3 regions of the Aestuariirhabdus litorea genome follow, and region 2 is predicted to be linked to each of the others. Evidence: predicted binding sites of a transcription regulator. Region 2 holds the regulator's gene; each other region holds the start of a gene.
The links. Region 2 encodes FNR, which switches genes on or off when oxygen is low (the NO sensors DNR and NnrR bind a similar motif). Its sites were predicted from a motif close to TTGATNTANATCAA; they were not measured.

Region 1: D0544_RS01480 (multiheme c-type cytochrome) is a predicted target of FNR. The motif match lies at 4,639-4,652, and genes of this name have one in related genera.
Region 3: D0544_RS15150 (OmpW/AlkL family protein) is a predicted target of FNR. The motif match lies at 8,485-8,498, and genes of this name have one in related genera.

Annotation. Positions count from the first base shown of each region.
Region 1 is NZ_QWEZ01000001.1:304,023-314,476, reverse strand. It holds gene D0544_RS01500 (glutamine synthetase family protein) at 1-837, shown strand, start outside; gene D0544_RS01495 (aldehyde dehydrogenase family protein) at 981-2,372, shown strand; gene D0544_RS01490 (iron-containing alcohol dehydrogenase) at 2,372-3,517, shown strand; gene D0544_RS01485 (AEC family transporter) at 3,645-4,589, shown strand; gene D0544_RS01480 (multiheme c-type cytochrome) at 4,755-6,215, shown strand; gene D0544_RS01475 (NapC/NirT family cytochrome c) at 6,265-6,834, shown strand; gene D0544_RS01470 (monovalent cation/H+ antiporter subunit A) at 7,101-9,896, shown strand; gene D0544_RS01465 (Na+/H+ antiporter subunit C) at 9,897-10,244, shown strand; gene D0544_RS01460 (monovalent cation/H+ antiporter subunit D) at 10,244-10,454, shown strand, end outside.
Region 2 is NZ_QWEZ01000001.1:1,031,426-1,041,879, forward strand. It holds gene D0544_RS04880 (YecA/YgfB family protein) at 245-889, opposite strand; gene D0544_RS04885 (glucosaminidase domain-containing protein) at 1,028-1,870, shown strand; gene ttcA (tRNA 2-thiocytidine(32) synthetase TtcA) at 1,931-2,878, opposite strand; gene D0544_RS04895 (DNA-3-methyladenine glycosylase I) at 2,983-3,657, shown strand; gene D0544_RS04900 (TraR/DksA family transcriptional regulator) at 3,793-4,119, shown strand; gene D0544_RS04905 (hypothetical protein) at 4,137-4,631, shown strand; gene D0544_RS04910 (glycerate kinase) at 4,639-5,790, opposite strand; gene D0544_RS04915 (hypothetical protein) at 5,860-6,336, opposite strand; gene D0544_RS04920 (adenine phosphoribosyltransferase) at 6,567-7,100, opposite strand; gene fnr (fumarate/nitrate reduction transcriptional regulator Fnr) at 7,120-7,881, opposite strand; gene hemN (oxygen-independent coproporphyrinogen III oxidase) at 8,043-9,428, opposite strand; gene D0544_RS04935 (sulfite exporter TauE/SafE family protein) at 9,540-10,247, opposite strand; gene ccoS (cbb3-type cytochrome oxidase assembly protein CcoS) at 10,240-10,454, opposite strand, start outside.
Region 3 is NZ_QWEZ01000002.1:1,074,932-1,085,385, reverse strand. It holds gene D0544_RS15180 (transporter substrate-binding domain-containing protein) at 1-547, shown strand, start outside; gene D0544_RS15175 (LysR substrate-binding domain-containing protein) at 557-1,486, shown strand; gene D0544_RS15170 (methyl-accepting chemotaxis protein) at 1,493-3,640, opposite strand; gene D0544_RS15165 (glutathione S-transferase family protein) at 3,744-4,733, opposite strand; gene D0544_RS15160 (SDR family oxidoreductase) at 4,816-5,634, opposite strand; gene hrpB (ATP-dependent helicase HrpB) at 5,729-8,296, opposite strand; gene D0544_RS15150 (OmpW/AlkL family protein) at 8,580-9,302, shown strand; gene D0544_RS15145 (acyl-CoA dehydrogenase C-terminal domain-containing protein) at 9,402-10,454, opposite strand, start outside.

The DNA.
Region 1 (10,454 bases), 730 kb from region 2:
ACCACCAAGGAGGAGAATGTGATGCGGGCGATCCGCAACGGCCTGCAGGGGGCCAATATCCCGGTGGAGAACTCCAAGGGGGAAGCGGCCGCCGGACAGGAGGAGATCAACGTCCGCTACGCCGAGGCCCTGACCATGGCGGACAACCACGCCATCATCAAAAACGCCTGTAAGGAGATCGCCTGGCAGCAGGGCCACGCCGTCAGTTTTATGGCCAAGTGGCACTTCGACACCGCCGGCAGCTCCTCCCACGTGCACCAGTCGCTCTGGTCGCTGGAGGGCACCCCCCTCTTTTACGACCGCGAGGCGGAACATGGCATGTCGCCCCTGATGCGCCAGTACATGGCGGGCCTGCTCCACAACGCCAGTGACATCACCTATTTCCTGGCACCCTGCATCAACTCCTACAAGCGCTTTGTCGAAGGTACCTTCGCCCCCACCAAGGCGATCTGGAGTCTCGATAACCGCACCGCAGGCTACCGGGTGTGCGGAGAGAACAGCAAGTCGGTACGCGTTGAATGCCGGGTCGGGGGCGCCGACCTCAACCCCTACCTGGCGATGGCGGCACTGATCGCCGCCGGCATCGACGGCATCGAAAACCAGCGCGAGCTGGAGCCGGAATTCAAGGGGGATGCCTACAAGGGTGGCGCCGAGGTGAGGGAGATCCCCACCACCCTGCGCCATGCCGCCGATGCCCTGGAACAGTCGACCCTGCTACGCAGCGCATTCGGTGATGCAGTGGTCGATCACTACGTCCACGCCGCCCGCTGGGAACAGCTCGAGTACGACCGCCGAGTCACCGACTGGGAGGTACAGCGCGGCTTCGAGCGCGCCTGATTGAGCGCCGGTCCCTTCGGGTACCGGTGTGTACAACGACCCCGTGGCCGACAGCCACCCGGTTAGCCGATAACTCGGCCCCTGTGACGGGGGCCGACTGCGTAAAACCCGCCGACACGACGTTGGCCATTGAGATCCTACCCATGAATACTGCCACCACCCTGAAGTGCATCAGCCCCATCGATGGCTCGGTCTATGCCGAACGCGAGGTGCTGTCGATTTCCGACGCGCAGCAACGAATCCAGGCGGTTCGCAAGGCGCAAACCCTTTGGTCCACGAAACCGCTGCGCGAACGGATCGCACTGGTACGCGCCGGTGTCGAGCGACTCGGGCAGATGAACGACGAGATCGTCCCCGAACTGGCTCGCATGATGGGGCGTCCCATCCGCTATGGCGGCGAGTTCGGGGGCGTCAGTGAGCGCGCCAACTATATGGCTGACATCGCCACCGAAGCCCTGGCCCCAATGGTGGTCGAGGCGTCGGAGGCTTTCGAGCGTCGCATCCTGCGTGAGCCCCATGGCCTGGTGCTGGTGATCGCTCCCTGGAACTACCCCTACATGACCGCCATCAACACGGTGGCGCCGGCCCTGATCGCGGGCAACGCCGTGGTGCTCAAGCACTCGACCCAAACCCTGCTGGTGGGCGAGCGGATGGTACAGGCCTTCCTTGAGGCGGGGCTGCCGGCGGACCTCTTTATCAACATCTTCTGTGACCACGACACCATGGAGCAGCTGATCGCCCAGCGCCAGTTCGATTTCATCAATTTTACCGGCTCGGTCGGCGGAGGACAGGCGATCGAGCGCGCCGCTGCAGGTACCTTCACCGGGCTCGGGCTCGAGCTGGGGGGGAAGGATCCTGGCTATGTGATGGAGGACGCCAATCTGGACGCCGCCGTCGACACCCTGATCGACGGCGCCATGTTCAACTCCGGCCAGTGCTGCTGCGGCATCGAACGTATCTACGTGCACGCCAGCCTCTACGACGCTTTCGTGGAGAAGGCGGTGCAACTGGTCTCCACCTACAAACTGGGTAACCCCCTCAACGAGGCCACCACCCTCGGCCCCATGGCCAACAAACGCTTTGCCACCGAGGTCAGGGCGCAGATCCAGGAGGCGATTGCCGATGGCGCCACCGCCCTCATCGACCCTGCCCTCTTCCCTGAGGACGATGGCGGTGCCTACCTGGCGCCACAAATCCTCACCAATGTCGACCACCGTATGCGGGTCATGCGCGACGAGAGCTTTGGCCCTGTGGTGGGGATCATGAAGGTGGAGAACGATGCCGAGGCGATCGAGCTGATGAATGACTGCGAGTTCGGGCTCACCGCCTCCCTCTGGACCGCTGACGCTGAGCGCGCGGCGGCCATCGGGGCCCAGTTGCAAACCGGCACCGTTTTTATGAACCGGGCCGACTACCTGGATCCGGCCCTGTGCTGGACCGGCTGCAAAAACACCGGCCGGGGCGGCGCCCTCTCGGTGATCGGTTTTCACAACCTGACCCGCCCCAAGTCGTACCACTTCAAGAGGATCATCTGATGTCACTGACCGCCAACTGGAGTTATCCAACCGCTATCCGTTTTGGCGCCGGGCGCATCGCCGAGCTGGCCGATGCCTGCCAGCAGCTGGGCATCAAACGCCCTCTGCTGGTGACCGACAAGGGGTTAGCCTCGCTGCCCATTACCACCTCAACCCTGGGCCTGATGGAACAGGCGGGACTGGGTCGAGCCCTCTTTTGTGAGGTTCACCCCAACCCCGACGATCACGCCCTGGAAGCTGGCCTTGAGATTTATCGCTCTGGCCAGCACGACGGCGTCATCGCCTTTGGCGGCGGCTCCGGGCTCGACCTGGCCAAGCTGATCGCCTTTATGGCGGGCCAAACCCGCCCGGTGTGGGATTTCGAGGATATCGATGACTGGTGGACCCGGGCCGATGCCAGCGCCATCGCCCCCATTATCGCCGTCCCCACCACCGCCGGCACCGGCTCGGAGGTGGGGCGCGCTTCCATCCTCACCAACTCCAGCACCCATGTAAAGAAGATCATCTTCCACCCCAAAATCCTGCCCTCCATTGTGATCTGCGATCCCGAGCTGACGGTGGGAATGCCGCCGGTGATTACCGCAGGAACCGGGCTGGATGCGTTTATTCACAGCTTCGAGGCCTACTGCTCTCCCTTCTACCACCCCATGTCCCAGGGTATCGCCCTCGAGGGGATGCGACTGGTGAAGGAGTACCTGCCCCGCGCCTTCGCCGATGGCAGCGATATCGAGGCCCGCGGCCATATGATGAGCGCCGCGGCCATGGGGGCGACCGCCTTCCAGAAGGGGCTCGGAGCCGTACACGCGCTTTCCCATCCGGTGGGAGCGGTCTACAACACCCCCCACGGCATGACCAACGCCATTGCCCTGCCCGCCGTGATCCGTTTCAATCGCCCCGCCATTGAGGAGCGGGTTGCGCCGCTGGCGGCCTACCTCGGCATCCCCGGCGGCTTTGACGGTTTTTACGACTGGGTGATCGACTTCTCGCGCCGCCTCGAGGTCCCGGAGAAACTCAGTGCCCTCGGGGTAGACCGCGAGCAGCTCGATCTCCTGGCGCAGATGGCAGTGGATGACCCCAGCGCCGGCGGTAACCCGATCCCGCTGACGGTAGAGGCCACTCGCGCCCTCTACGAAGAGCTGACCTGAGCCGCGCGCCCCCTGATCACCGCCTCGGCGGGGTAAGGGGGCCAGCGTTCCTGCGACCAGCGACTAATGGCAACGCGCGCCGCTTTGCCCCACACTGGCCGCCCGCCCTTCTCGTCGAGCCGGCGCAGTGAATGACTTTGTCCTGATCTTTGTTGTAATGGTTGCCGGTTTTACGCTGGGACAGCTGCTCTTTGCCTGGCGCCCCGAGACCAGCGGCCGCCTGCGCAACCTGGCCGTCGCCCTGGCGCTGCGTATCACCGTCCCGCTCTCCATTCTGTTGGCGATCTGGAACCTGAAGCAACTGCACTGGGCCCTCGTCTGGCTCCCCCTCATCGGCGGCGCCATCATGCTGGCCGGTTTTCAGCTGGGGTTAGTGGTCGGTCGGCAGCTGCGTATGAGCGGCGCGGAACTGGCGGTTTACGGACCCGGCGGCGGATTCGTCAACCTGGGAGCCCTGGGCTCCCTCACCCTGTTTGTCTATCTCGGCGAGCCGGGGCTCGCCCTCCTGCCCCTCTACAAGCTGTTCGAGGAGCTGATCTACTTCGGCCTGCTGTTCCCCTACGCCCGTCGCCATGGCCAGTTCCCTGTCGACACCCCCTCCCGCGTCTGGCGCGACCCGGTGCTGCTGGCGGTGGTGGGCTGCTGGCTGTGTGGCATGCTACTTAACCTGGGAGGTATTTCACGCCCCGCCTGGATGGGGTCGATCACCTCGCTGCTGGTGCCACTCAGCTCCTTTCTGCTGATGATCTCCGTGGGGCTGGTGTTTCGTTTCCGCGCCCTGTTGCCGGAGCTGGGGCGCGCCCTGCCGCTGGCACTTTTAAGGGTCATCCTGCTGCCCGCGCTGGGGCTGGGACTGGTGTGGCTGCTGGGGCTGCAGACCTTTGGCGACGGGTTGCTGGCCGCTAGCGTATTGATCCTGGCCAGTATGCCTGCGGCCGTTCTCACCATCGTACCGGCCTCTCTCTACGGGCTGAACCAGGGGCTTGCCAACGCCTGCTGGCTGTTGAGCAACCTGGTGTTCCTCTGCTGGCTGCCCTGGGTTCCCTCCCTGCTGTCATGGATCCGCCCCTGACCGCGTGCCGGACGAGTCTGGCGACCCGGATTAGCAAAAAACCAGTTTCTTGACATCAATCAAGGTGGTTCCCTGAGCCTGTCCTAGTATCAGTCATGAGTTGCCCGGAGATGGCAGTACCTGGCTTGAATCAAAGCCCAGCAGGACGCTTGAGAGGACCCTCCCATGAACACCCAACGACTCCCCCTGCCCGCCGTGCTCTGCACCGTGCTGGCAGCACTCCTGTTTTTTATCGCATCCCCCGGCATGGCCGCCCCCAAGCCGATGGTGCTCAAACCCTTCAAGGAACTGAGCAAGGAGAGCGCCGAGTGCGCCGCCTGCCACAGGGACAAGAACCCCTCGATCTACGCCCAATGGGGACGCTCCAAGCACTACGGCGCCAATGTGGGCTGCTATGAGTGCCACCAGGCCGACCCCTCCGACCCGGACGCCATCAAACATGAGGGCCAGTCGATTGCGGTGATTGTCTCCCCGAAAGATTGCGCCACCTGCCACGAGTCCGAAGTCGACCAGTTTGCCAAGAGCCACCACGCCAAGGCAGGCCAGATTATCGGCTCGCTGGATAACTTCCTCGCCGAGGTGGTAGAAGGTGCGCTCACCCTCAATGGAGAGTCACCGGCAGCGGTCAATGGCTGCTGGCAGTGTCACGGTTCGGTGGTCAAGGTGATGGATAACGGTGACCTGGACCCGGCTACCTGGCCCAACACCGGTATCGGCCGTCTCAACCCCGATGGTTCCGTTGGTGCCTGTACCGCGTGCCACCAGCGCCATGAATTCTCCATGGTGCAGGCGCGCCGTCCCGAAGCCTGCGGCAAATGCCACCTGGGCCCCGATCATCCGCAAAAGGAGATCTACGAAGAGTCCAAGCACGGTATCAACTTCTACGCCAACGTCGACCGCATGAACCTCGACTCAGCCAAGTGGATCGTGGGTGAGGATTACGATGCGGCCCCTACCTGTGCTACCTGCCACATGTCTGCTACCCGCGAACAGGCAGTCACCCACGACGTTGGTGATCGCATCAGCTGGACCCTGCGCCCGGCCATCTCCGAAAAGATCGACGCCAAGGCCAAGGCCCAGGGCAAGCAGATCAAGAGCTGGCAGGAACGTCGCAAGGATATGGCCGAGGTGTGCCAGTCCTGCCATACCAAGTCCATGGTGGATAACTTCTACCAGCAGTTCGACTCACTGGTGAACCTCTACAACGACAAGTTCGCCAGCCCCGGCAAGACCCTGATGGATACCCTCAAGAAGGAGAAGATGCTCACCGACATCGGCTTTGACGAGGAGATCGAGTGGACCTGGTTCTACCTCTGGCACCACGAAGGCCGTCGAGCTCGCCACGGTGCCGCCATGCAGGCTCCCGACTACGTGCAGTGGCACGGCATGTTCGAGGTGGCCGAACGCTTCTACGTGGAGATGGTACCGCAATACCTGGAGACCGTTGAAAAGGCGGAGCATGCCGGCAACACCGAGGGTGCCGCCCGGGCCCGCAAAGTGTTGGAAGAGATCCTTAACCGACCCGAGCACGCCTGGTTCAGCGGCAATGAGCCCGAAGAGGTGAAAAAGGCCCGCAAGGAAGCGCAGGACGCGTTTAAGGCCCGTTACCTGAACGACGCCAAATAGCAACCGGCGGGAGGGGCTTGCCCCTCCCCCCTCAACCGAGGAGGTCATTGTGAACGCGGATGAACACAAACCGACCCGGTGGCAACGGCTCTGGAGCTGGCTCAAAACCCCCTTGCTACTGGGCATCCCCATTGGCGTGGTGCTGCTAGTGGCAGGAGCGGCCTCGTTTCAGGGAGTCATGGTTCTCTCTAACCAGAACGCCTTCTGTTTCAGCTGCCACCTGAAGATGGATACCATCGTGCAGGAGTACCAGGCATCGAGCCATTATGGCGATGGCGTCGATATCCCGGCCACCTGCGCCGACTGCCACGTCCCCCACCCCTTTATCGACAAGATGAAGGTCAAGATTGTCGCTACCGCCGACATCTACCATATGCTGGCAGGCACCGTGACCAAGGAGAATTTTGAAAGCCTGCGTCCGGCGATGGCCGAGTCGGTCTGGAAACAGATGGAGGCTGACAATTCAGCCAACTGCCGTCACTGTCACCAGGGCGACAACTTTAATCTCGCAGCGCAACCCCAGCGAGCCCGACTCAACCACCAGCAGATGGATGAGCGCGGCGAGACCTGTATCGACTGTCACCAGGGGCTTACCCACAACCGAATCACCAGCCGGTGATGCCCAGGGGGCTTGAAGCCAATCAGGCCCCCTGTTCTCCCTCACCCTCTGGCGCAAACCCTATATCTCGGCCAGCAGCAGTATGCGTGTGACAGAGGTTCGTCTTTCCAACCGCCATAGGCCTGCTCCCCGGTTTTTTTCATAAACGGAAGCTTTATAGACTACCGTTTTTAATCTGGATATCCTTAACGGTCCCTCGGACGTCCGGTGCACTTCAGCGTCAGCCACGGGACACATCAACCGTCAGACAGGAACTCCTTCAACTTATGAGCCTTCTCTGGATACCGTTACTGCCGATGTTCGGTACCCTGATGCCTCTGCTCAGCGCGCGTTGGGGCCGCAGCACCTGTGCGCTGGTGACAGCGCTGGCACCCGCACTGGCGCTGGCCATTGTGCTGAGCTACCTGCCACAGGTATTCGCCGGGCAACCCTTACAGCAGACCCTGAGCTGGATACCCGCCATCGGGCTGGAACTCTCCTTTCGCCTGGATGGACTGGCGCTGCTGTTTGCCCTGCTGATCCTGGGAATCGGACTGCTGATTATCCTCTACGCTCGCTATTACCTCTCCGAGAAGGACTCCATGGGTCGGTTCTACGCCTACCTGATCCTTTTCATGACGGCCATGCTGGGCATCGTGCTCTCCAACAACCTGATCCAGTTATGGCTCTATTGGGAGCTCACCAGCATCAGCTCCTTTTTGCTGATCAGTTTCTGGTCGGAGCGCAGCGATGCCCGTAAAGGGGCACGGATGGCCCTGAGCATCACCGGCGCAGGTGGCCTGGCGCTGTTGGCGGGCCTGCTGATGATTGGCGATATGGTCGGCAGTTACGACCTGCAGACCGTGCTGGCCAGCGGTGAACTGATCCGCAACAACCCCCTTTACCCGGTGGTGCTGGTGCTGGTGCTGCTGGGGGCGTTTACCAAGTCGGCCCAGTTCCCCTTCCACTTCTGGCTTCCTCATGCGATGGCGGCTCCCACTCCAGTGAGTGCGTACCTGCACTCGGCCACCATGGTCAAGGCGGGGCTCTTTCTGCTGGCCCGTTTCTACCCGGTGCTGGCGGGCACCGAACTCTGGTTCCTGATTGTCAGTTTGACCGGCTTGGCGACCCTGTTGTTGGGCGCCTACATCGCCCTCTTCAAGCATGATCTCAAGGGACTGCTGGCCTATTCCACCATCAGCCACCTGGGGCTGATTACCCTGCTGCTCGGGCTCGACAGCCACCTCGGCCCGGTAGCGGCGGTATTCCACATCATCAACCACGCGATCTTCAAAGCCTCCCTCTTTATGGCCGCGGGGATCATCGACCATGAGTCCGGTTCGCGGGATATGCGCAAACTCAACGGACTCTGGAACTACATGCCTTACACCGCCACCCTGGCGATGGTGGCCGCCGCCTCAATGGCCGGGGTGCCGCTCTTTAACGGGTTCCTCTCCAAGGAGATGTTCTTCGCCGAGACCCTCGACCAGGGCGCCTTTGGCTCCCTCTCCTGGATGATCCCGGTACTGGCCACCGTGGGTGCCACCTTCTCGGTCGCCTACTCCATCCGTTTCATTCACGATGTGTTCTTCAATGGTGAGCCGGTCGACCTGCCCCGTACCCCCCATGAGCCCCCCCGCTACATGAAGGTACCGGTGGAGATTCTGGTAGCACTCTGCCTGCTGGTGGGGGTCTTCCCCGAGTTTGTGGTGGGTGACCTGCTCGCCTCCGCTTCCAGTGCGGTACTGGGGGGCTTGCCTCCCAGCTACAGCCTGTCGGTCTGGCACGGATTCAACCTGCCCCTGGTCATGAGCCTGGTGGCGATGGGGGGCGGACTGCTGATCTACCACAACCGCCGCAACCTGTTCCGCTTCCAGGCCCAGTTTCCGGAGCCCGACGCCAAAGTGGTGTTTGATGACGTGGTCCAGTGGGTGTTGGCCCGCTGCGCCAGCTTTATGGGCTGGCTGGAAAACGGCTCCCTGCAGCGCTACATGCTCTGCCTGATGCTGCTGGCACTGGCGTTGATCGGCATCCCCATGATGGAGCTCAACACCACCGCCGGCCTGCGTCCCCAGATTCCGGTCAGCAACATCATGGCCGCGGCCGCGATACTGCTCTGTCTCTGTTCCCTGGCGACCGTGATCTGGCACCGTAAGCGCCTGATCGCCCTGCTGATGCTCTCGGTGGTAGGGCTGATCGTCTCCATCAGCTTCGCGGTCTTTTCGGCACCCGACCTCGCCCTCACCCAGCTGCTGGTGGAGGTGGCCACGGTCATTCTGCTGATGCTGGCGCTCTTTTTCCTGCCCCAGCGTACCCCCAAGGAGTCGAGCCCATCGCGGATCGTTCGTGACCTGGGAATCGCGGCCCTGATCGGTGGTGTCATCGGCACCATCAACTACGCCCTCATGACGCGCCCCTTCGAGACACTCTCCGATTTCTTTATCGCCAATGCCAAAACGGGCGGGGGCGGCACCAACGTGGTCAACGTCATCCTGGTCGACTTCCGCGGCTTCGACACCTTCGGTGAGATCACCGTGCTGGGGATCGCAGCCCTGGGTATCTACAAACTGATCGCCCAGATGCGCCTTTTCATGCCCACCAGTGATATGGACGGACGCCCCTGGGCGCAGGACAAACACCCGTTGATTCTGGGTGTCATCTCCCAGGGTCTGCTGCCCCTGGCCCTGCTGGTATCGGTTTTCATCTTCCTGCGCGGCCATAATCTGCCGGGGGGCGGCTTCATCGCCGGCCTGATCACCGCCATCGCGCTGATCCAGCAGTACGTAGCCCACGGTGTCGACTGGATGAAGGAGCGCCTGAAAATCGACTACCAATGGCTGATCGGCAGCGGCCTGCTGATCGCCTTCGCCACCGGCGCGGGCAGCTGGTTCTTTGACCGCCCCTTCCTCACCAGCTGGTTCGACTACGTCAACTGGCCAGTGGTGGGCAAGTTCGAGCTGGCCAGTGCCATGTTGTTTGACCTCGGTGTCTACCTGACCGTGATCGGGGCGGTACTGCTGATTCTCGCCAACCTGGGCAAACTCACCACCGGTGAGCGGCCCACCCAAACGGAGCACGAATAGATGGAAGCGCTCTATGCCCTGTGTGTGGGCGTTCTCACCACCTGCGGTATTTTTCTCACCCTGCGGGGGCGAACCTTTCCGGTGGTCATGGGGATCACCCTGCTCTCCTACGCCGTCAACCTGTTCCTCTTTTCCAGTGGACGGCTGAGCCTTAACGGTGCCGCCATCCTGGGGATCTCCACCCACTACGCCGACCCGCTTCCCCAGGCGCTGGTGCTCACCGCCATTGTCATCGGCTTCGCCATGACCGCTTTCGTAGTGATCCTGGCCATGCGTGCGCGTGCCGACCTGGGCGACGATCACGTCGATGGCAGCGCCCCCCCCGAAAAGAACGGGGGCCGTTCATGATGCAGCATCTGGCGATACTGCCGATCCTGGTTCCCATGCTGGTTGGGATCCTGCAACTGCTACCGCCGTTGCAGAGCAATATCTTTCGCCAGCGGGTCAGCTCCCTGCTGGCGGTACTGGCGCTATTAGCGGTGGCGACCCTGCTGCTGGTCACCAGTACCAGCGCCACCCAGGTCTACAGCCTGGGGGGTTGGACCCCACCCTTCGGCA
Region 2 (10,454 bases):
CGGAGTCCTTGGCTACCTGATCTCCTAAATTTACCCTATGTGGTTTCTCCCTGCCATTTCAATTTCCCCGCTTTCGCCTCTGCCGGTAAGGGGGTGTGACTGTCATCAAAACCTTGCCAATCGGAGATGGTTTCTTGGCAGGGTACCGGGATCGGGGTTGTAAGGTGTCGAGGATGATTCAATGGGGAGCGGGACGCTGTCTCCTGCAGCAGGGCAGGGGCGACCCCCGCCCCGGCCCTCATCACTAGCCGTTGCGGCGTTTGCCAGCGCTCTTTTTCCCGTTACGGGGGCTTCCTTTACTGGCTCCCCGAGCGGACTTGTCGAAACCTGGCTTCTCCTCCGGGGCCTGGTAAAGCAGATAAAGTTCGGTCAGCACCTGGGGCAGTTGTTGTGCCATATCTTCCACCAGCCCACGGTCGGCGGCCATCTCTGCAAACTCCTCGCTCTCCTCTTCGAGCAGTCCGGAGAGCACCAGCAAGGGCAGCAGCAGCTCACTGGCCAGTTGCTCATCGCGTTCATACCAGCGCTCCTCGTCCAGCAGGTGAGCCGCTACAAAGCCAATGCACCAGCTACGGAGGTCGGAGTCGTCAAGCGCCTCGTCGGCCTCCAGTGTGCAGGGCAGTAGCAGGTCGCTATCGGAGTATAGCGTGCGGTGAATGGCGGCTTTCAGGTTGACCAGCTCGTTACAGGCCTCGGAGCCCTCTGCAGAGTCCGGGATAGCGCCTCCAAACAGCTCGGCGAGCCATTGGGGGGGCTCCATCGCCTGGGGTCCGATGTTGAGAGCGGTGAGGAAGCCATGGGCTTCCATCAGGTCCAGCGCGTCTTCGGGAAGTTGCTCGGAGCCAAAAAAGGTTTCCAGCGCGGGGCTGAAGGGGCTGTCCTGGGTCATGCTCGGGTCCATTGCAGAAAAGCTGCATTGTAGTCGCTGGACCGCTGATGGGAAAGCGCTGCCCCTCACCAGCAAGACTTGATTAAGCTGTGCCGCGGTACCATATTGGGCTCTGTAAGGGAACGCACAGGGTGCTTGATGCAACAAGGTCTACGGGTATGTGTGATTGCGGTGGGTTGCTGGTGGGCGGCGACCACCTACTACGGTGCGCCGGAGGGGGTCTCTGGTGAGGGGGCGGTGTCCTCTTCGGCGTTGCTGGGGAAGCCGTTACCGGACTTCAACCAGATTGCCGATGTTGGTGAGAAGAAACGCCGATTTTTCGATTTTCTGTACCCCTTTATTGTCGAGCAGAACCGCCAGATAGCAGAGACACGCTCCAGGCTGTTGGCGTTGCGAGAGAAAGAGCCCAACGATCGGGAGCTGAGGTGGCTGAGCGACCTGGCCCGGAAGTACAGGGTGAACTGGGAGGTGGAAGAGGCGTCTGCTGTTCCGCCGCAGGTGATGGATGAGCTCTTGATGCGAGTCGACCAGATTCCACCCTCACTGGTGATGGCTCAGGCCGCCAACGAATCCGCCTGGGGAACCTCCCGTTTCGCACGTCAGGGTAACAATCTTTTTGGCCAGTGGTGCTTCAAGCCGGGGTGCGGAATCGTTCCTGCCTCCCGGCCCGAGGGTAAGTCCTACGAGGTGAGGCGTTTTAAATCGGTAGCGGGATCGGTGGCGGGCTACTTCCACAATATCAATAGCCAACCCAGTTATCATGAGCTGCGCGAGCTGCGGCGCGGTTTTCGGCGGGTGGGGCGAGGTCACGAAGCGAGCGAGTGGTTGGCGGAGGGGCTGCTCGCCTACTCCTCACGCGGGGAGGATTACGTGCGAGAGATCCAGGCGATGATCCGCACTAATCAGCTGGCCGAGTATGACTACGGTGTTCTGGGGAGCACCGGGGTGGCCCGCAAAGACGCCGACAGCAAAGAGGGGTAGAGCCTACCCCCGCTTTGGGGCGCCTGCCTGCTGCCGTTGGGGAGACTGCCCCATGGGCCCCTATACGTTAACGATTTTGACCATGGCTGCCGGATCCCGCTGCTCGGAGGACTCTGCGCTGCCCATGAACTGAGCGGGGAGCTCTGGCGCGTCGAAAGCGGTGTCGCCGTCGGCGAAGGCACCCTCCTGGGTCTGCAGGCTCGCAAAATCAAACAGCCCGGTATCGGCCATATGGGAGGGCACAATGTTCTGCATGGCCGTAAACATGCTTTCAATGCGCCCGGGGAAACGTCGGTCCCAGTCGTTGAGCATCTGCTTGATTGCCTGGCGCTGCAGGTTCTCCTGGGAGCCGCAGAGATTGCAGGGAATGATAGGGAAGTTCTTGAGCTGCGCGTAGCGAATCAGGTCCTTCTCCGGGCAATAGGCCAGGGGTCGAATCACCATCTGCTGGCCATCGTCGCTCACCAGTTTGGGAGGCATGCCTTTCATCTTGCCGCCGTAGAACATGTTGAGTAGCAGGGTTTCCAGAATATCGTCGCGGTGGTGACCGAGGGCAATCTTGGTCGCTCCCAGCTCGGTGGCCGTGCGGTAGAGAATGCCGCGGCGTAAGCGTGAGCAGAGGGCACAGGTGGTTTTCCCCTCCGGTACCTTCTCCTTGACGATGCTGTAGGTGTCCTCTTCGACAATCCGGTACTCAACGCCCAGCGACTCGAGGTAGTTGGGTAGCACCTCGGCGGGAAATCCCGGTTGCTTCTGGTCCAGGTTGACCGCCACAATGTCGAAGTTGACCGGCGCGTATTGCTGCAGGTTACGCAGGATGTCGAGCATCACGAAGCTGTCCTTGCCTCCCGACAGGCAGCACATAACGCGGTCGCCGTCGGCGATCATATTAAAGTCTGCGATGGCACGGCCGACGTAACGGCGAAGGCGCTTGTGCAGCTTGTTCTGGTTGACGCTCTTGGCGCTCTCTTCGCTGGGAACAGGGGAACTGGAGGGGGCGATGGACATAGTGAAGTTAGGGGCCTGCAGGCCGGTCTGCTCAAAAGGGCGGCTATTATAGCGGAAGCCCCCTGTACTGGTAAGGGCGCGTAGCGGCGTTTGGAGGGAAGTGTATGGAGCGGTTTGAGCGAATTCGAGAGCGGGCCCTTGAGCGCTGGGGGGAGGGAGAGCTGGTGCAGCGACTTCCTCGGGTGTCGACCGATGACGAGCTGGTCTCGCTCAGCGACAGCGATTACCTCTCGGCCATCACCCGGCGCATCTTCCGCGCCGGGCTGAAGCACTCATTGGTTGACAGCAAATGGCCGGCCTTTGAGGAGGCATTATGGGGCTTCAAGCCGGAAGCGCTGGCGCTGCTGAGTGAGGAGCAGATTGACCAGTTGATGCAGAACCGCGACCTTATTCGCCATAGGGGCAAGCTGCGGACTGTTCCCGTTAATGCCCAGATGGTGCTGGATATTGCCGCGGAGCACGGCAGCGTAGGACGATTTCTGGCCCAGTGGCCCTGCAACGATATTACCGGGCTGTGGCGCTGGCTGGCCAAGCGGGGGGCTCACCTGGGGGGCAGCTCGGGCGCGGCTTTTCTGCGCATGGTGGGCAAGGATACCTTTATGCTCTCGAATGATGTGGTGACGGCCCTTAAAGCCCAGGGTGTGGTCGACAAGGCGCCCACTAGCCAGCGTGACCTGGCGCTGGTGCAGCAGGCATTTAATGGCTGGCAGGCCCAGTGTGGGCGCCCCCTGAGCGAGATCAGTATGACACTCGCCTGCAGTGTGGCGTCGCCCCGTTGATCTGTATCAAGCGTTGCGGGTGACAGGGAAACTACACTGGTGGACTGTGGTCCAATGTTATATCTATGCTGCTCAGCTGGTATAAAAGTCTCTGGGTGACCGCAGCAAAAACCCCTTTAATGATCAGGAGAGTCCATGAAGTACTCACAGGTGCGTGAAGATCTGCTCAAAAAACAGCGGGAGCTGGAGGATCGCCTCGGGCGCATTGACCAGCACCTGACCAAACCTGGCAACCAGGATTGGTCAGAGCAGGCACAGGAACGGGAAAATGATGAGGTGTTGGAGGCGATTGGCCAGGAGGCGGCCCTCGAGTTGCGCAGCATCAAGCTGGCGTTGCGTCGTATGGATGAGGATGAATATGAGCTGTGCGACAGCTGCGGTGAAACCATCCCTGAAGCACGATTGAAGGCGATGCCCTTTACGCGCCATTGCATCCGCTGTGCGGAGCGCCTACAGGGCTAACGGCCGGGAGGTACCCCATGAATGCCCGTTTTCTCCTGCTGCTGGTGACCCTGTGCTGGAGTGGGTGGAGCCTGGCTGCGGACAGCTATGTGATCGACTTCGTCCTCAGTTACGATGGCAAGCAGGAGACCTATCAGTACCGTAACCGCTTCAATCAGCCCTACAGAGCCTTTTCGGGACGCGAGGTCAGTTACGTCAAGAGTGCTGAAAGCGGGGTCAGTAATGGCACCCTGATCACCAATTTGACCTCCGACAGCCTGGATGACGGGTTCCGGGTCAGTTTTACGCTGAGTAACCCTGCCTTTGATATGCGCCAGTTGGCCAACCTGGAGTACCAGGTGGCCCGCTCGCAGCTCATTGCCCTCGATACCCAGCCGAGCGGTATCCAGGTACCTGAAACCCGGGTGATGGCGGCGCAGGGCATCATCAATATCAAGCCCGGGGAGATGACCCTGATCCATGAGGACCTGAATGCCGGGTTCCGGATCGAGGCCCGCTTTACACCCCAGTAAGCCGGGATTAGCTCTCCTTAGCCAGGCGCCAGAGGCGGATCAGCTGCCCGACACAGCGTTCCAGCAGCTGCGGTGCCTGTGACATGGCCGCTTCCAGAGAGCAGGCTCCGGGGACGATGCTGTGGATGCTACCGATCCCTTCGCTGTGGGTGCGCTCGGCCCCTTCGCCTATGTTTCCCACCACGGCAATCACCGGTATTTCGCGCACCGCGGCCAGGCGGGCAACGCCCACGGGCAGCTTTCCCTCCAGGGTTTGGCTGTTGATCTCTCCTTCACCGGTGATGATCAGGTCATACCGCTCCCGCTCAAGACGCTCCTCCAGCCCCAGTGCATCGGCGATGATCGGGAAGCCCGGCTTTAGCGTCGCGCCCAGGGCCGCGGTGAGTCCTGCGCCCAGGCCTCCGGCTGCCCCGCAGCCGGGCTGATCAAAGAGGGCCGCAGGAAGGTGGCAGTCACGGCAGGCCACGGTGACAAAGCGCTCGAGCGCCGATTCCAGTTCCGCCATCTGCTCCGGGCCGGCCCCTTTCTGGGGGGCATAGACCGCAGTGGCGCCATTGCGACCGAGCAGGGGGTTGGCCACATCGCAGGCGATCTCAAGGCGAGCCCCCTGCAGGCGAGGGTCCAGCCCTTTGAGGTCGATCTGGTTAAGGGTCAGCAGGCCTTTGGCCCCCGCGCCGATGGGCTTGCCTTCGGCATCGAGCAGGAGCGCCCCCAGGGCACTGAGGGCGCCGGCACCGGCATCGTGGGTAGCACTGCCGCCGATTCCCAGAATCAGGTGGGTGCAGCCCCTCGACAGGGCATCTCGCATCAGTTCGCCGGTGCCAAAAGTGGTCGTGAGCATGGGGTCGCGCCGTTTGGGTGGCACCAGCGGAAGCCCCGAGGCGCTGGCCATCTCGATAACTGCGGTGGTGCCATCCCCGAGGATGCCGTAGCTGGCCTCAACCGGGTCACCCAGGGGGCCGGTTACCTCGAGCCTGATGCGCTCTCCCTGGGTGTTGGCAATCAGGGCATCGACGGTGCCCTCGCCCCCATCGGCCAGGGGGCAGCTGTGAACGATCGCCGAGGGTAATTGAGCCAGTATCGCCCGTCGGGCGATGGTACAAAACTCAGCGGCGCTAAGGGAGCCTTTGAAGGAGTCGGGGGCAAGCAGGATTTTCATAAAACGGGGCCTTGGGAGTCAGACCCCTTTTTATCAGTATCCGGCGCCTAAGGCTACGGTGCTGACCCGTTACGCGGCTCGTGTTAAGGGGTAGTGCTTTACAAAGCGAGCCCCGTCGGGGTCGGTTGGGTGGTAGTAGTGCCACCAGATATCGGCCAGGGCCTGGGTGTTGGATGCCTCAACCCCCGTCAGGTCGGCACCGCAACGCAGGTAGTTAAACCAGGCGATCGCCGTGGCGTAGGTGAGGTTAAAAACCAGCTCCTGGTGGGGCTGTTGCAAAAAGTGACGCTGGCTTGCGAGCCCCCGGGTGCGGCTGGCGAGGTCTGGATAGTGCACCAGGTAATCGTCCCATACCTGTTGGTGCACCTGCGGTGAAATGCGGTAGAGACCCAGTCCGCCCTCTTTGCCGTAGAGCTGCTCCCCCAGGTTGCTCTCGGCGGCGGCAGTGCCCAGTAACAGCCGCTGGGCCGCAGCGGTGTAATAACCACACTCGGTCAAAGTGGGTTGAATAATATGCAGGCCGAGCTGCTCGGCATCAATTCCCATCGGTTCACCCCCCAGTGTCCCTATGAAGCCTGCCGTCGATGATTGATTGCCAAAGTTAGCAGGTAAATTTGATTCTAGACACAAAACATCCGCCTAACAGCCTGTTTTTGATTGTTTTTTCTTTTTTTTTGGAATCTTTGGCTATGGGTGTTGCAGGGGCTTAGCTGATTTGACTATTTACAGGCTAAAGGGGGAAAGGGTGCCCCGCTGCAGAGGGGCGCCCTCAGGAATTAGAATGCGCAGAGGGTGTAGGTGGGTATGCCAAGGTCCTGCAGGCGCTGGCTACCGCCGAGATCGGGCAGATCGATAATCGCGGCCGCTTCGTAGATGGTCGCTTGCAGCGCCTTCACCAGGGAGGCGGCGGCGCACAGAGTGCCGCCGGTGGCGATCAGGTCATCCAGCAACAGTACGCTGGCGCCTGCCGGGATGGCGTCCTTATGAACTTCCAGTACCGCCTGTCCATACTCGATATCGTATGCCTGCTGCAGGGTATCGGAGGGGAGTTTGCCCTGTTTGCGAAACAGTACCAGGGGCTTGTTCAACTCGTAGGCCAGCACTGAGCCCAGCAGGAAGCCCCGCGCATCGAGGGCGCCGATGTGGGTGATCTCGGTTTCGACGTAGCGCTGGATCAGGCTATCGGCCACCATACGCTGGGCCTTGGGGGAGAGGTAAACAGGGGTGATGTCGCGAAAGGTGACCCCCGGTTTAGGCCAGTCCTGAATGGGGCGAACCAGGGATTTAATATAGTATTCATCAAAGATCATTGCGGGTCCTTGAGGGCTATCAGTGCGACTGAGCGGTGTCCTTGGGCTTATCGACCAGGCGACCGCCGGCCAGGGCGCACAAGCGCTCCGAGTCGAGGATGTTGATATCCTTGCCGTTGGCTTCGATCAGGCCGCTGCGCTGAAAACGGGTAAAGACGCGGCTAACGGTTTCTACCGCAAGCCCCAGGTAGTTACCCATCTCGTTGCGGGACATCGACAGCCGGAACGCATGGGAGGAGTAACCGCGGCGACGGAAGCGTGCCGACAGGTTGACCAGGAAGGTGGCGATGCGTTCGTCCGCGTTTTTCTTGCTGAGCAGCAGCATCATCTGCTGGTCGTCACGGATGCGACGGCTCATCAGTAGCATCAGTTGCTTCTGCAACTGGGGCAGCTTGTCCGACAGCTCGTCAAGCTTCTCGAACGGGATCTCGCACACCATGGTGGTTTCCATGGCCTGGGAGGAGACAGGGTATGTGTCTCCGTCCATACCGCTCAGGCCCAAAATTTCACTGGGCAACTGGAAACCGGTGATCTGCTCCTCTCCCTCATTGGTTGAGGTATAGGTTTTGAGGGCGCCGGACCGAACGGCGTAGATGGAGGTAAAAGGGTCTCCCTCAAGAAACAGGTGTTCCCCTTTCTTCAGGGGGCGTCCCCGCTTGATGATGTCATCCAACTGGTCGATTTCGTCGATGGCCAGGGCAATGGGCAGGCAGAGCGAGCTCAGGCTGCATTCCTTGCAGGCCACGGAATTTACGTGCTTAACGGTGAGTTTTGAGCTCATGGATGGCAACAAGCCCCTTCATTGTGTCAGGTTGGCAGTCATTGTAGGGGAAATCAGGCATAAAACAAAACCCTACTGCAGAGACAGGCTGCAGAAGAGCGGGAGTGGGCGGGAAGGGGGAGTGTTCGTACCTCCGCCACAGAGGTACGAACATGAAGGGGTTAGATCACCTTGGAGAAGCGCCCCTTATTGCTCTCCTGTCCCAGATAGTGATCGAACTGCATACAGATATTGCGGATCAGAAGGCGGCCGCGGCCGGTCACTTCGATGCCGTTCTGGTCCAGTGCGACCAGCCCATCCTCCGCCATCGGCTGCAACTGCTGAAGCTCCTTGGCAAAGTAGTCGGCAAAGTTGATGTTCCAGCGCGCTTCGATGCTTGAGAAGTCGAGCTCAAAGTGGCAGATCAGCTGTGAGATGACGGCCTGGCGAATAAAATCGTCCTGATTCATCTCTAGGCCACGCTTGATGGCGAACTCACCGTTTTCGATGCGGTTCATGTACATCTTGATGTCGGCGTGGTTCTGGCTGTAGGCGCCATTGACCTGGCTGATAGAGGAAACCCCCATGCCGACGAGGTCGCAATGGGCGTGGGTGGTGTAGCCCTGGAAGTTACGGTGCAGGGTGCCCGACTCCTGGGCAATCGCCAGCTCGTCATCGGGACGGGCGAAATGATCCATGCCGATGTAGACATAGCCCGCCTCGAGCAGCCGCTCGGTGGTGTTTTGCATGATCGCCAGCTTCTCAGCGGACGAGGGCAGGTCTTCGGCATTGATCCGCCGCTGGGGCATAAAGCGCTCGGGAAGGTGGGCATAGTTAAACACCGACAGCCGGTCGGGAGCGATCTCGATGACCCGCTCCAGTGTCTTCATGAAGCTGGCTTCGGTCTGGAAGGGCAGGCCGTAGATGAGGTCGATATTGATCGACTGGAACTGCAGGGTACGGGCTGCGTCGATGATCGCCATGGTGGCCTCTTCGGACTGCTCCCGATTGACTGCTTTCTGCACTTTGCGGTCAAGGTCCTGCACCCCGAGGCTGCAGCGGTTAAAGCCCATCTCGCGCAGGGCATTCATGGTGGACCAGTCAGCCTCACGGGGGTCGATCTCGATGGAGAAATCCCCCTCGCTCTCATCCACCAGGTTGAAGTGCTGGCGGGTTTTGGCCATCAAAGCCTGCATCTGCTCGATGCTGAGGAAGGTGGGGGTGCCGCCGCCCCAATGCAGCTGTTCGACGATCTGCTGGTTGCTGAACAGCTCCGCCTGCATCTCGATTTCGCGGTGCAGCAACTCCAGGTAGGGGATCGCCTTGGTGCGATCCTTGGTGATCACTTTGTTGCAACCGCAGTAGTAGCAAACGTGGGTGCAGAAGGGCAGGTGAAAGTAGAGTGACAGGGGGGTGTTTTTCTCGACACTCTTGGCCGCCGCGGCACGGTATTCGTTAATGCTGAACAGTTCGTGGAACTGGACGGCCGTGGGGTATGAGGTGTAACGGGGACCGGCGCCTTCGTAGCGCTTGATCAGGTCAAGGTCCCAAACCAGCTTGTTGCTCATTGAATATCCACTTTCAGTCGTTAGTGTCACAGGGTCTACGACGAGCCATATCGCCGCTTTGGATCAGACGTAAAGTCTAATCAGGGGTTCCGTCGAATGCGTTGACTCTCATCAAGTGCCGGCGGCCAGAGGCTGAAACAGCTGCATCAACCACTGTTGATGGCCCCCCGGAAGGGTCCATAACCCGAATAGTATCACCAGCATACCAGCCAGTCCCCGCGTTGTCCGGTTCCGCATCACATCGCCGAGGCGCGAGGAGAGGATTCCCGCGCCCAGCATCAGGGGCAGGGTTCCGCTGCCAAAGGCCAGCATCAACTGGGCGGCATCGAGGGCACTGCCCTGGGTCGCGGCCCAGATCAGGGTACTGTAGACCAGGCCGCAGGGTAACCACCCCCACAGCAGGCCGAGCAGCAGGGCGGGCCCTGCGCTCTGCACCGGCAGCAGGCGGCTGGCATAGGGTTGCAGGGGTTTCCACAGCAGGGCTCCTGCGCGCTCAACCATCACCAGTCCCCGCCACCAGTTGGCGAGGTAGAGCCCCATGGCAATCAACATCACCCCGGCCAGGGTACGCATGCCGGTCACCACCAGGCTGCCCTGTTGCTGCAGTGCCCAGCCGAGGCTTCCCATCAGGGCGCCGGCCAGGCTGTAACTGAGGATACGGCCGAGGTTGTAGCTGAGCAGGAGGGGCAGCAGTCGGCCCTTGCCCGGTGCCATTCCCGAGCTGAGGGCGGCCATGATCCCGCCACACATCCCAACGCAGTGGGCGCCGCCAAACAGTCCCAGGGTAAAAGCCGTTAACAGCAGGTAGAGGTCAGTCACCGTGCTTGGGGCTCTCTGTGGTGGGATTCTCTGACGTAGGGTTCTTTTGCTCCTGGGACTGGTCGCCGCTGGATGGCTTTTGCGGGAGTTCCTCGTCGAAGAGGATGCTGTGGGCGGGCCCTTCAAGGTCGTCGAACTGCCCGTTGTCTACGGCCCAGAAAAAGATCCATACGCCGAGGGCAACAAACAGCAGGGCGATCGGGATCA
Region 3 (10,454 bases), on a different contig from region 2:
CGCACTGGAAAGTGGCAGCATCGACCTGGCCATGTCCGGTATCAGCATTACCCCCGAACGCTCTGCGCGCGTTCTCTTCAGCGCTCCGGTCACCCACACGGGACAGATGGCCATTATCCACCAGCGCAATATCGCGCTGCTGGGGGAGCCTTGGCAGCTGACCCGCAGCGGGCGCCGGATTGGCGTCAAGCGCGGAACCACCGGCGAGCAGCTGGTCACCAACGAATACCCATCGGCCATTATGCTCTCCTTCGATACCATTGATCAGGCGCTGGCGGTGCTGGCCGCCGGCGAGATTGATTATGTGATCCACGATGCCCAGACCAGTTGGATGATTACCCAGGACAGCGCCTTCAATGAACTGATCAGCCTCAACCAGCCACTGACCAAGGAGGCGATCGCCTGGGCAGTCTCCCCCGCATCCCGGCCGCTGCTGGCAAAGCTCAACGGCTTTCTCGAGCAGATTCAGGGCAACGGCGAGCTTGAGCCCCTGCTGCGGCGCTGGCTACCCCTCAGAATCCAGGCTAACCAGACCTCACCCCGCTAGGAGCCGGTCATGGCCAACCCCATTACCATTGAAGCCTTGCAGGTGATCGACGCCATTAATCGTCGTGGTTCTTTCGCCGCCGCGGCCGACGAGTTGTTCAAGGTTCCCTCCGCCATCTCCTACACCGTACAGAAGCTGGAGCAGGATCTGGATGTCACCCTCTTCAACCGAGCGGGTCACCGTGCCGTCCTGACGCCGGCCGGCGAGCTGCTGCTGGAGCGTGGCCGGCAGATTCTGGAGGCCACCGCCGAGCTGGCAGATGCCACTCGCCAGGCCGCCACTGGCTGGGAAACCCGGCTCTCCATCGCGGTAGACTCCATTATTCCCCTTGATCGGGTATTCCCTTTAATTCAAGCCTTTAACCAGCACCAGAGCGGGGTCGAGATACAGCTGCACCACGAAGTGCTGATGGGGTGCTGGGATGCGCTCACCTGCAAGCGTGCCGACCTGGCGATCGGAGCCAGCGCCAGCGCGCGTCCCGGCAAGAGCTTCAACACCCTTCCACTGGGCACCCATGAGTTTATCTTTGTGACCCATCCCGACCACCCCCTGACCGAGGCCTCGCAACCCCTGGCACCGGAGACCATCCGGGAGTACACATCGGTGGTGGTTCGCGACAGCTCCCGACACCTGCCACCGCGCACCCACGGCATCCTCGACCGCCAACAGCGACTGACAGTTCCCGATATCCGCAGCAAGATACTGGCCCAGAAGGAGGGGCTGGGGGTGGGCTACCTGCCCCGGGCCGCGATCCGCAAGGAGCTGGCCAGTGGAGCACTGGTCGAACTCAACACCCGGGATGCCCAACGTCCCAGCCAGATAGAAACCGTCGCCGCCTGGCGCAGCGGCAGCGAAGGCCGCGCCCTCAAATGGTTTATTCGTGCTCTACGCAAAGACAACGCCATCCGTGGCTTTATAAGCGGAAACCCAGAGGGCTAAACGCCACTAGATACGAAACTGCCCCACCAGGGCCTGCTGCTGGTCCGCCAGCCCGGTGAGTTCACCGCTGATGCGCGCCGACTCGCTCGCCTGCTCACTCACATCCTGGGAAGCCATGCGAATCGAGGCCATGTTGCGATTGATCTCCTCCGCGACCGCACTCTGCTGCTCGGCGGCGCTGGCAATCTGCAGGTTCATGTCGTTGATGATGGAGACCGACTGGGTGATCCGTTCCAGCGATGAAACCGCCTGCTGAACCTGCTTGACGCTGACGCCGGCACTGGCGTTACCCGCAGTGATGGCCTCCACCACCTCGCGGGTGCCGGCCTGCAGCTGGCTGATCAACGCCTGAATCTCTTCTGTGGAGTCATGGGTGCGCCGGGCGAGGCTGCGAACCTCATCGGCCACCACCGCAAAACCTCGCCCCTGTTCGCCCGCCCGGGCCGCTTCGATGGCCGCGTTGAGGGCCAACAGGTTGGTCTGTTCAGCAATCCCCTGGATCACCCCCAAAATCTTGTTGATATTGTCGCTATCCGCGGCGAGTCGCTCGACCACCGCCATCGACTGTTCCAGCTCCTGCGCCAGCTTCTCGATGGTCTCGGTGGTCTGGGCCACCACGTGCTTACCCTCGGCCGCGGCTTCATCCGCTTCGCGCGCCGATTCTGCTCCACGGGCCGCGTTTTCCGCCACATCATGGGCGGTGGCGGTCATCTCCTCCGAGGCGGTGGCGACCAGGTCCACCTCTCCAAGTTGCCCCATAACCCCCTGGCTGGTGTGATCCGACACCCTCGCCGCCCGGTCCGCGGTCCCGCGAACCTGCTCCACCGACGTCACCACATCACCAATGATACCCTGGAGCTTATCCATAAAGAGGTTGAAGTTGCGCGACAGCTCCCCCACCTCGTCCTGGCTGGCCACGTCGAGGCGGCGGGTGAGATCCCCCTCCCCACTGGCGATATCTTGCAGTCGCCGCGCGACCCCCTGCAGGGGGCGAACCAGCTGACGGGCGGCCAGCCAGATCAGCAGCAGAGCCAGTGCTGCGATCACCAACGCCACCAGCACGCCCACCAAAGTGCTGTTCTTGCCCCGCTCCACCAGTTTGGTCTCCAGGGCATTGGCACTGGCATAGACCGCCGTCTGGGGCACCTCAATAAAGACCCCCCAATTCTTGTCGGTATGCCCCACCGAAACCGGGCTGAAGGCCTCCACCGAAGTACCATCCTCCGACAGGCGGATCTCCACCCTGCCGGCAGACTGCAAGCCGGAGATTCGCGCAGCGAGGGCGGGCTCGAGGGCGTTTTCGATCTTTATCCCTGCCAACTCCGGTTGCTCATCATAACCCGCCAGAATGCCGCGACTGCCCACAATAATGATGCGACCCTGGCCATCAAACAGCTCCTGGTCCAGCGCCTTGACCAGCTGCGCCACCTCGGTCAACGCAATATCGATACCCAGCACCCCCAACAGTTTCCCATCCTGCAGAAGGGGAACGGAGAGGGAGGTCATAAAGAGCGATTTGCCGTCCACCTCGTCCTCATAAGGCTCCATCACACAAACCGTCTGGGTGCGACGGGAGCATTCGTACCACTCATTCTGGGCATTGCCCTGGTCATCAATGGAGTTATCCGCCAGCATCTCCTCGTCCATCGCCTCGGAGATAACCCCTTTTTCCGGATCCCGAGCCCAGTAGACCGAGATCCGCCCTGTTTCGTTGGCCCCCCGCTCAGCATCTTCGATAAAACTGCTGTCCTGTCCATCGAGGGCATCCTTCTCAAACACCAGGTAGATGCCCAGGAAGTTGGTGTACTGGGTGAGGGCCCTTTGCAACACCAGGTTGATCCCTTCGCGCAGGTCGGTGCTGTCCATGAAGGTATCTTCGGCGGTCTTGCGGAAGGAGAGGAGGTTCGAGGCCAGCATATCGGCGCGGTAATAGGCCTCTTCGAAGCTCTCCTTGACCGCCCGGGCCTGGTTGCTGAGGGTGGCGCGTAACTGGGACTGCACCATCTCATCGCTGACAGCCCTGGACTCCTGATAGACAAACTCGCGGGACTGGTTCGCCGCATGAATGGAGTACCCCATCACCGCTGCGGTGGTCACCAGCAGGCAAAGCCCGGTGGCAATCGTTATCTTCCATTGAATTGACCAGGAGCCCATAGCACCTTCCTCATAACAAAGACGTGAATAAGCCGCCATCACCCTGGCCAGCAGGAAACGGCGCGCCATGCTACAAGATCGGCAACAGTGCGTTTTTCTTTAGCTACAGGCTCTCAAGCCGACCGCGATCATGAGGGGCACTCAGGTCAAACAAAGGACCGACCGGTATCACTCGGGTGGGGTTGATCTGGCCGTGACTGTAGTAGTAGTGCCTTTTTATATGTTGCATATCCACCGTAACGGAGACCCCGGGCCACTGGTAAAGCTCCCTCAGGTAGTGACTCAGGTGAGTATAGTCGGCAATACGCCGCAGGTTGCACTTGAAGTGACCGACATAGACCGCATCAAACCGCACCAGGGTGGTAAATAGACGCCAATCCGCTTCGGTGATCCGCTCCCCCGCCAGATAGCGGTGATCGGCCAGATGCAGCTCCAGCCAGTCCAGCGCACCAAACAGGGCAACCACCGCCTCCTCATAGGCCCGCTGGGTGGTCGCAAACCCCGCCCGGTAGACACCGTTGTTGACCTCTTCATAGATGCGCCGGTTAAGGCGGTCGATGGTCTCTCGCAGGTCGGTCGGGTAGAGGTCGAGTCGATTGCCAGTGAGATCGTCAAACGCACTGTTGAGCATACGGATGATCTCCGAGGACTCGTTGCTGACGATGCGTTCGCGCTCCTTGTCCCAGAGTAGCGGGACGGTTACACGACCACTGTACTGCGGGGTATCCCGGGTATAGAGCTGATGCAGGTAATCGTGACCAAACAGGGTATCGCCGGTCGTGCCTGCCATATCACGGCCAAACGCCCAGCCGTTTTCAAGCATGTCGGGATGCACAACGCTGATACTAATGAGTGATTCCAGCCCCTTCAGCTGACGAAAGATCAAGGTGCGGTGGGCCCAGGGGCAGGCCAGGGAAACATAGAGGTGATAACGTCCCTCCTCCGCCTTGAACCCCCCCTCTCCGGAGGGGCCGGGAGCGCCATCGGCTGTGATCCAGTTACGAAACTGGGCGCCCTCTCGCACAAAGGCGCCATTGCTTTCACCGGTGTCGTACCACTGATCCTGCCACTTGCCATCTACCAGTAATCCCACAATCCAACCTCCTCTGTCATTCCGTGTTTACACTATAGGGGGCTGACGGGGAATTGTTAGCGAAAGCTTTTGAGCAGGCTCTTCAGGATTTTTGATCCCCCACACCGCTGAGACGGGCTGAGACCAGGCGCTCAAACAGCTGGGGAAAGAAGCGATAGAGTAAACGCGAACCGCGCCCCACATTGGAGAGCACCAGCAGTCGCTTGCCTTTCAAGGCCCCCTGGAAAACGTCCTCGGCGACATCCACCGCCGAAGCCACATCGCCGATCCAGGGGAAGGGCTCACCACGGATGGAGCCATCCGCGCGCAGGGCGTTCTTGCGAATATCGGTGGCGGTGAAACCGGGGCAAACCATCATCACCTGAACACCCGATTCCGCCAGCTCCACACGCAGGCAATCGAACAGACCGTGCAGGGCATGCTTGCTGGCACTGTAGCCACTGCGATGCCAGAGGGGGGCAAACCCGGACATACTGCTCATGGCGATGATCATCCCCTTACGCTCCAGCAGCGACGGCAGTGCCGACTTGGTGCAGTAGAGAGAGCCGAAGTAGTTCACCTCCATGACCCGTCGAAACACCTCAAGCTCGGTGTCCACAAAGGCACTGCGGTGAACAATACCGGCGTTATTGATCAGCAGGTCGATACCGCCAAACTGGTCGAGAATTCGATCAAAGGCCTGGGCCACGGCGTCGGGATCGCTGATATCGCACACCAGCCCCAGGGCTTTGGTGTTGTGTTTGACCATCAGCTGGTTACCCAGCGCGTCGAGGGGCTCCTGCTTCAGGTCGAGCATCACAATCCAGGCGCCGGCCTGGGCGAAGCGCAGGCACAGCTGGCGACCGATGCCCGCGGCTGCACCGGTTACAACCACTACCCTGTTCCTGAAACGCGTTTTCATGGAGCTCCGTTCTACGTCATCAATAGAGGTGACCTGCGATCAAGTATTACCCAGCCGGCGATTGCTTTCCAGCACTGCTCCTGCCGGGGCAAGCTTAATCTGCGCCGGCGTTCCCTCCGGCGCCCTTGATATGCTTCTTGGTGCGCGTGGTGGGCTCTGCCTGCAGGGGGTCATCGGGCCAGTAATGCTTGGGGTAACGCCCCTTCATCTCCTTCTTTATCTCGGCATAGCTGCCACGCCAGAACCTCTCAAGATCCTGGGTGACCTGGACGGGGCGCTGGGCAGGCGAAAGCAAACTGAGGGTCAAAGGCTGCTGCCCCCCGGCTAGAGAGGGGTGTGTAGCGCAACCGAACAGCTCCTGCAGGCGGACATTAAGCACCGGTGCCTCAGGGTCACTGTAATCGATCCGCAGGCGAGACCCCGAGGCAACGGTCCAGCGCTCGGGGGCCAGCTGTTGCAGCCGCTGTTGGCCCTCCCAATCCAGCAGAGCCATTAGCATGCGACTGAAATCGAGCCCCTTTAGCTGCTCCAGTCGGGTCTGCCGCTCCAGGTAAGGGAGCAACCACTGCTCCAGGTTCGCCTGCAACCAGTTATCGTCAAGGATGGGAATCGACGTGTCAAAACGGGCGGCAAAGGCAAAACGCTGGCGCAGGGCAAGGCTTTCATCGCTCCAGGGCAGCGCCTCGATACCCCGCTCCCTCACCCCCTGCAACAACGCCCTTTGTATCTCTGCTGCCGAGGGCTCCTGCAAGCGGCGCTGCTGAACCGTCAAAGCACCCAGGGTTTCTCGCTTCTGAGCGACTACCTGTTGCTGGCGCGGGTCCCAGCACACCTCCCTGACGCTGATAATCTGGTCAACAAACTGCTCACGTAACAACGCGGGGTCCAGCTCGCAGGCCAGAAAAATACGAGCATCAATCCTGTTTTTCATTCCTCCCAGCTCGGCCACGACAAGCCAGGAGTGATGGGCCATGGCATCATCGACCGGCAGCGAGGCACCTTTACCATTAGCTAGCCGGTAGCGACCCGGTTCGGCACCACGGCGCTGCGCGATCCGGTCGGGATAGGCCCACCCCAGCAGGCAGGCAACCTGTGAACGATCATAACGGGAAGACTTAACCCTGAACTGGCGTTGCCACTGCCGGGAAAGCTGCCTCGCTCGCTGCAACGCACCATGACGAACACTCATTTTCATAGGTGCCGCCTCCCCCTCCATCACGGAAAGTCGAAGCATAATGTCGGCATCGGGGTAGCCGGAGTGAGCGATCAGCAGGTCCCGCTCACTCAATAAGCCCGCCAGTTGGCAGGCTGCGTAACCTATTCCCTCTCGCTTGGCACGGATCACCATATGCGCCAGTCGCGGATGCATACCCAGCTCCGCCATCGCCCTCCCGTGGGCACTGACCTGCCACTGTCCTCGCGCATCCCGCTGGAGGGCCTGCAGCCCCTCCAGCAGTTCACAGGCAGCCCGGTAGTGGACCGGTGGCGGGCTATCCAACCACAGGTAATCATCGGGCTCCAACTCGCCCCAGGTTGCCAGTTCGAGGGCCAGTGAGGCCAGATCGGCCTCCAGCATCTCCGGCTTGGAGTGGTTCTCCAGCCGCACCCCCTCGCTCCATAAGCGGTAGCAGAGGCCGTCCTCCACCCGACCTGCCCTGCCCGCACGCTGGCTGGCAGAGGCCGCAGAGATTCGCTGGGTATCGAGGCGGGTCATACCCGACACCGGATCGAAGCAGGGGCGTCGCACCAGGCCGCTGTCGACCACAATACGCACCCCTTCGATGGTCAGGCTGGTCTCTGCGATCGGCGTGGCCAACACCAGTTTGCGCTGGCCCGGCACCGAGGGGGCGATGGCCCGCTGCTGTTCCTCAGGGGTCAGCTCCCCGTAGAGGGGGCAGAGTGAGAGGCCGGAAAAATCGGGATTTTCCTGCAGCAGCTTTGACAGGCGCTGGATCTCACCACTACCGGGCAGGAACAGCAAAATATCCCCCCGTTCCTCATTCAGCAGCTGGCGTAACAGGTTGACCAGGGCCGGGTACCACTGCGCCGCCTCCCGCGCCAGTGAGCCAATATCCCGATAGTGCACCGCCACCGGAAACGCCCTTCCACTGCTGGTCAGCAAGCGGGCGTCGTCCAGGCTCTGGCTGATCCGAGCACCATCGAGGGTGGCGGACATCACCACCAACTTGAGCGGGTCCTGGTCCCGGTAGAACTGCTGGACCTGTCGGCACAGCGCCAAACCGAGGTCGGCATTCAGGGAGCGCTCATGAAATTCATCAAAGAGGACGACACCATAGTCCGCCAGCTCCGCATCGCTCTGTAGCTGGCGAATCAAGACCCCTTCGGTCACCACCTCGATACGGGTAGTGGGTCCCACCCGGCGCTCCAGCGAGACCCGGTAGCCAACCCGCTCCCCCACCTGCTCGCCCAGCAGGGACGCCATCCGCTGCGCTGCGGCACGAGCGGCAAGGCGCCGGGGCTCGAGCAGGAGGATTTTACGCCCCTGCAACCAGGGCGCATCCAAAAGCGCCAGGGGGACGGCCGTGGTTTTACCCGCGCCGGGGGGGGCCTGTAACACAAGGTTGTGGCGCTGCTCTAACTCCTGCAACACCTCTGGCAGCAGCGCCGCAACAGGCAGACGGCTAAACGCGTCGGTAATCACGGGGACTCCTGTGTCAACGGCGAGAATGGGTTCGAAAGTGTATCAGCAAAAGAGGCTTGATCCCTTGGATCCGCATAAAAATGGTCTATCATGAAATTCATTTATGGCCTTTGCCGAACACTGCATGAGATATATCACCGAATCCATTCAAGTACCCCCCCATAGCCACCCGCAACAAAGAGCGTTTGTTGAGTTATATCAATACGAGCGTTTTTTAGGGGAGTATAGAATCCACCACAGGACTGTTTTTGGACACACTGAAATCAACACAGGGATCTGAACTATGAAAAAACTGACTCTTCTTACGGCGATTCTTGCGGCCAGCGCGACCCTGTCGGGACAGGCGATGGCTCTGGAGGCGGGGGATATTATTGTTCGTGCCGGCGCCGCCAGCGTAAACCCAAGCGGTGAGGACAGCGATGACCTTTTGCTCAACGGTAGCCCTCTAGCAGGAAACCAGGTTAGCAGCATCGATAGCAATACCCAGCTGGGACTGACCCTCACCTGGATGGTGACCGATCAGGTGGGACTGGGCCTGCTGGCCGCCACCCCCTTTGAGCATGACATTAAGGTTGAAGGGCCCACGATGGCGGCTTTGGGGATTAACAAAGCGGGTAGCACCAAGCACCTTCCACCGACCCTAACCGCGCTCTACCACCCTTTGGGCGGCACCGACTCCAAGTTCCAGCCCTATCTGGGGGCGGGCATCAACTACACCACCTTCTTTGACGAAGAAGCCAGCAGCCAGCTGGAAAACGGCTTAGCAGCCGTCACGACGGTCAATGAAAAGTATGACCTGGACCTGGATGACTCCTGGGGTATGGCCTTCCATGCCGGGGCCGATTACTTTATCACCGACAACCTCGCGGTTAACGCTTCCGTCTGGAAGCTCAATATCCAGACCGAAGCCGAGTTCAAGGGCAAAACCACCGGTACACGGGTCAAAGCCAAGGATGTGGATATCAACCCCTGGGTGTATATGGTCGGTATCGGTTATAAATTCTAACCGGCTACCCACTCCTCTAGAGACATAAAAAAGGGGATGCCCGCAGAGCGGGCATCCCCTTTTTGCTGGCGCAGGCCAAGCCCACGCACCGAGACAGACTTAGAACAGCTCGTCCGCCAGTGCGTACAGCGGTGCCGCACCCGACTGGATACTCGCTTCCAGGCTCAGGTTGCGGGGCAACAGGCGCTGGTAGAAGTAGCGCGCCGTCACCAGCTTGGCCTGATAGAAGTCCGGCTCCTGGGTGCCTTCATCCAGCTTCTGCTGGGCCTTGGTCGCCATGAGCGCCCACATATAGGCGTAAGCGGTGTAGCCAAACAGGTGCAGGTACTCAACCGATGCCGCTCCGATCTCGTTGGGGTCATTGGCTGCACGATCCAGAACCCAGTCGGTCACAGACTGCAGGCGGTCACAGGCGTCGAGCAGGGGGGCACGAAACTCTTCCGGCGCACCGGGGGCCGCCTCGCGGACTTCGTCCAGGAACATGCGGGTCCACTCGCCACCGTTGGCTACGGTTTTACGCCCCATCAGGTCGAGCGCCTGCACCCCGTTCGTGCCTTCGTAGATCTGTGCAATGCGGGCATCACGGACCAGCTGTTCCTGGCCCCACTCGCGAATATAGCCGTGTCCACCAAACACCTGTTGGCCATCGATGGTGTTGTTCAGACCCATGTCACTCATAAAGGCCTTGGCGACCGGTGTTAACAGCGCCACCATCGCTTCGGCACGAGCCACCACCTCGTTGTCATCACTGAACTTCACCAGATCGAGCTGCTTGGCAACGTAGGAGGAGAATGCCCGCCCTCCCTCTGTGGTGGACTTCATGTTCAGTAGCATACGGCGAACATCAGCGTGTACCAGGATCGGGTCAGCTGCCTTTTCAGGTTGCACCGGACCGGTAGCCGCCCGCCCCTGGATACGATCACGGGCGTACTCGATGGCGCTCTGGTAGGAGGCCTCACCCACACCCAGTCCCTGGATACCCACCCCCAGGCGCTCGTAGTTCATCATGGTAAACATGCAGGCGAGCCCCTTGTTGAGCTCACCCACCAGGTAGCCGGTGGAGCCATCAAAGTTCATCACGCAGGTAGCGGAGCCCTTGATACCCATCTTGTGTTCAATGGAGCCGCAGCTAACATTATTACCTTCGCCCAG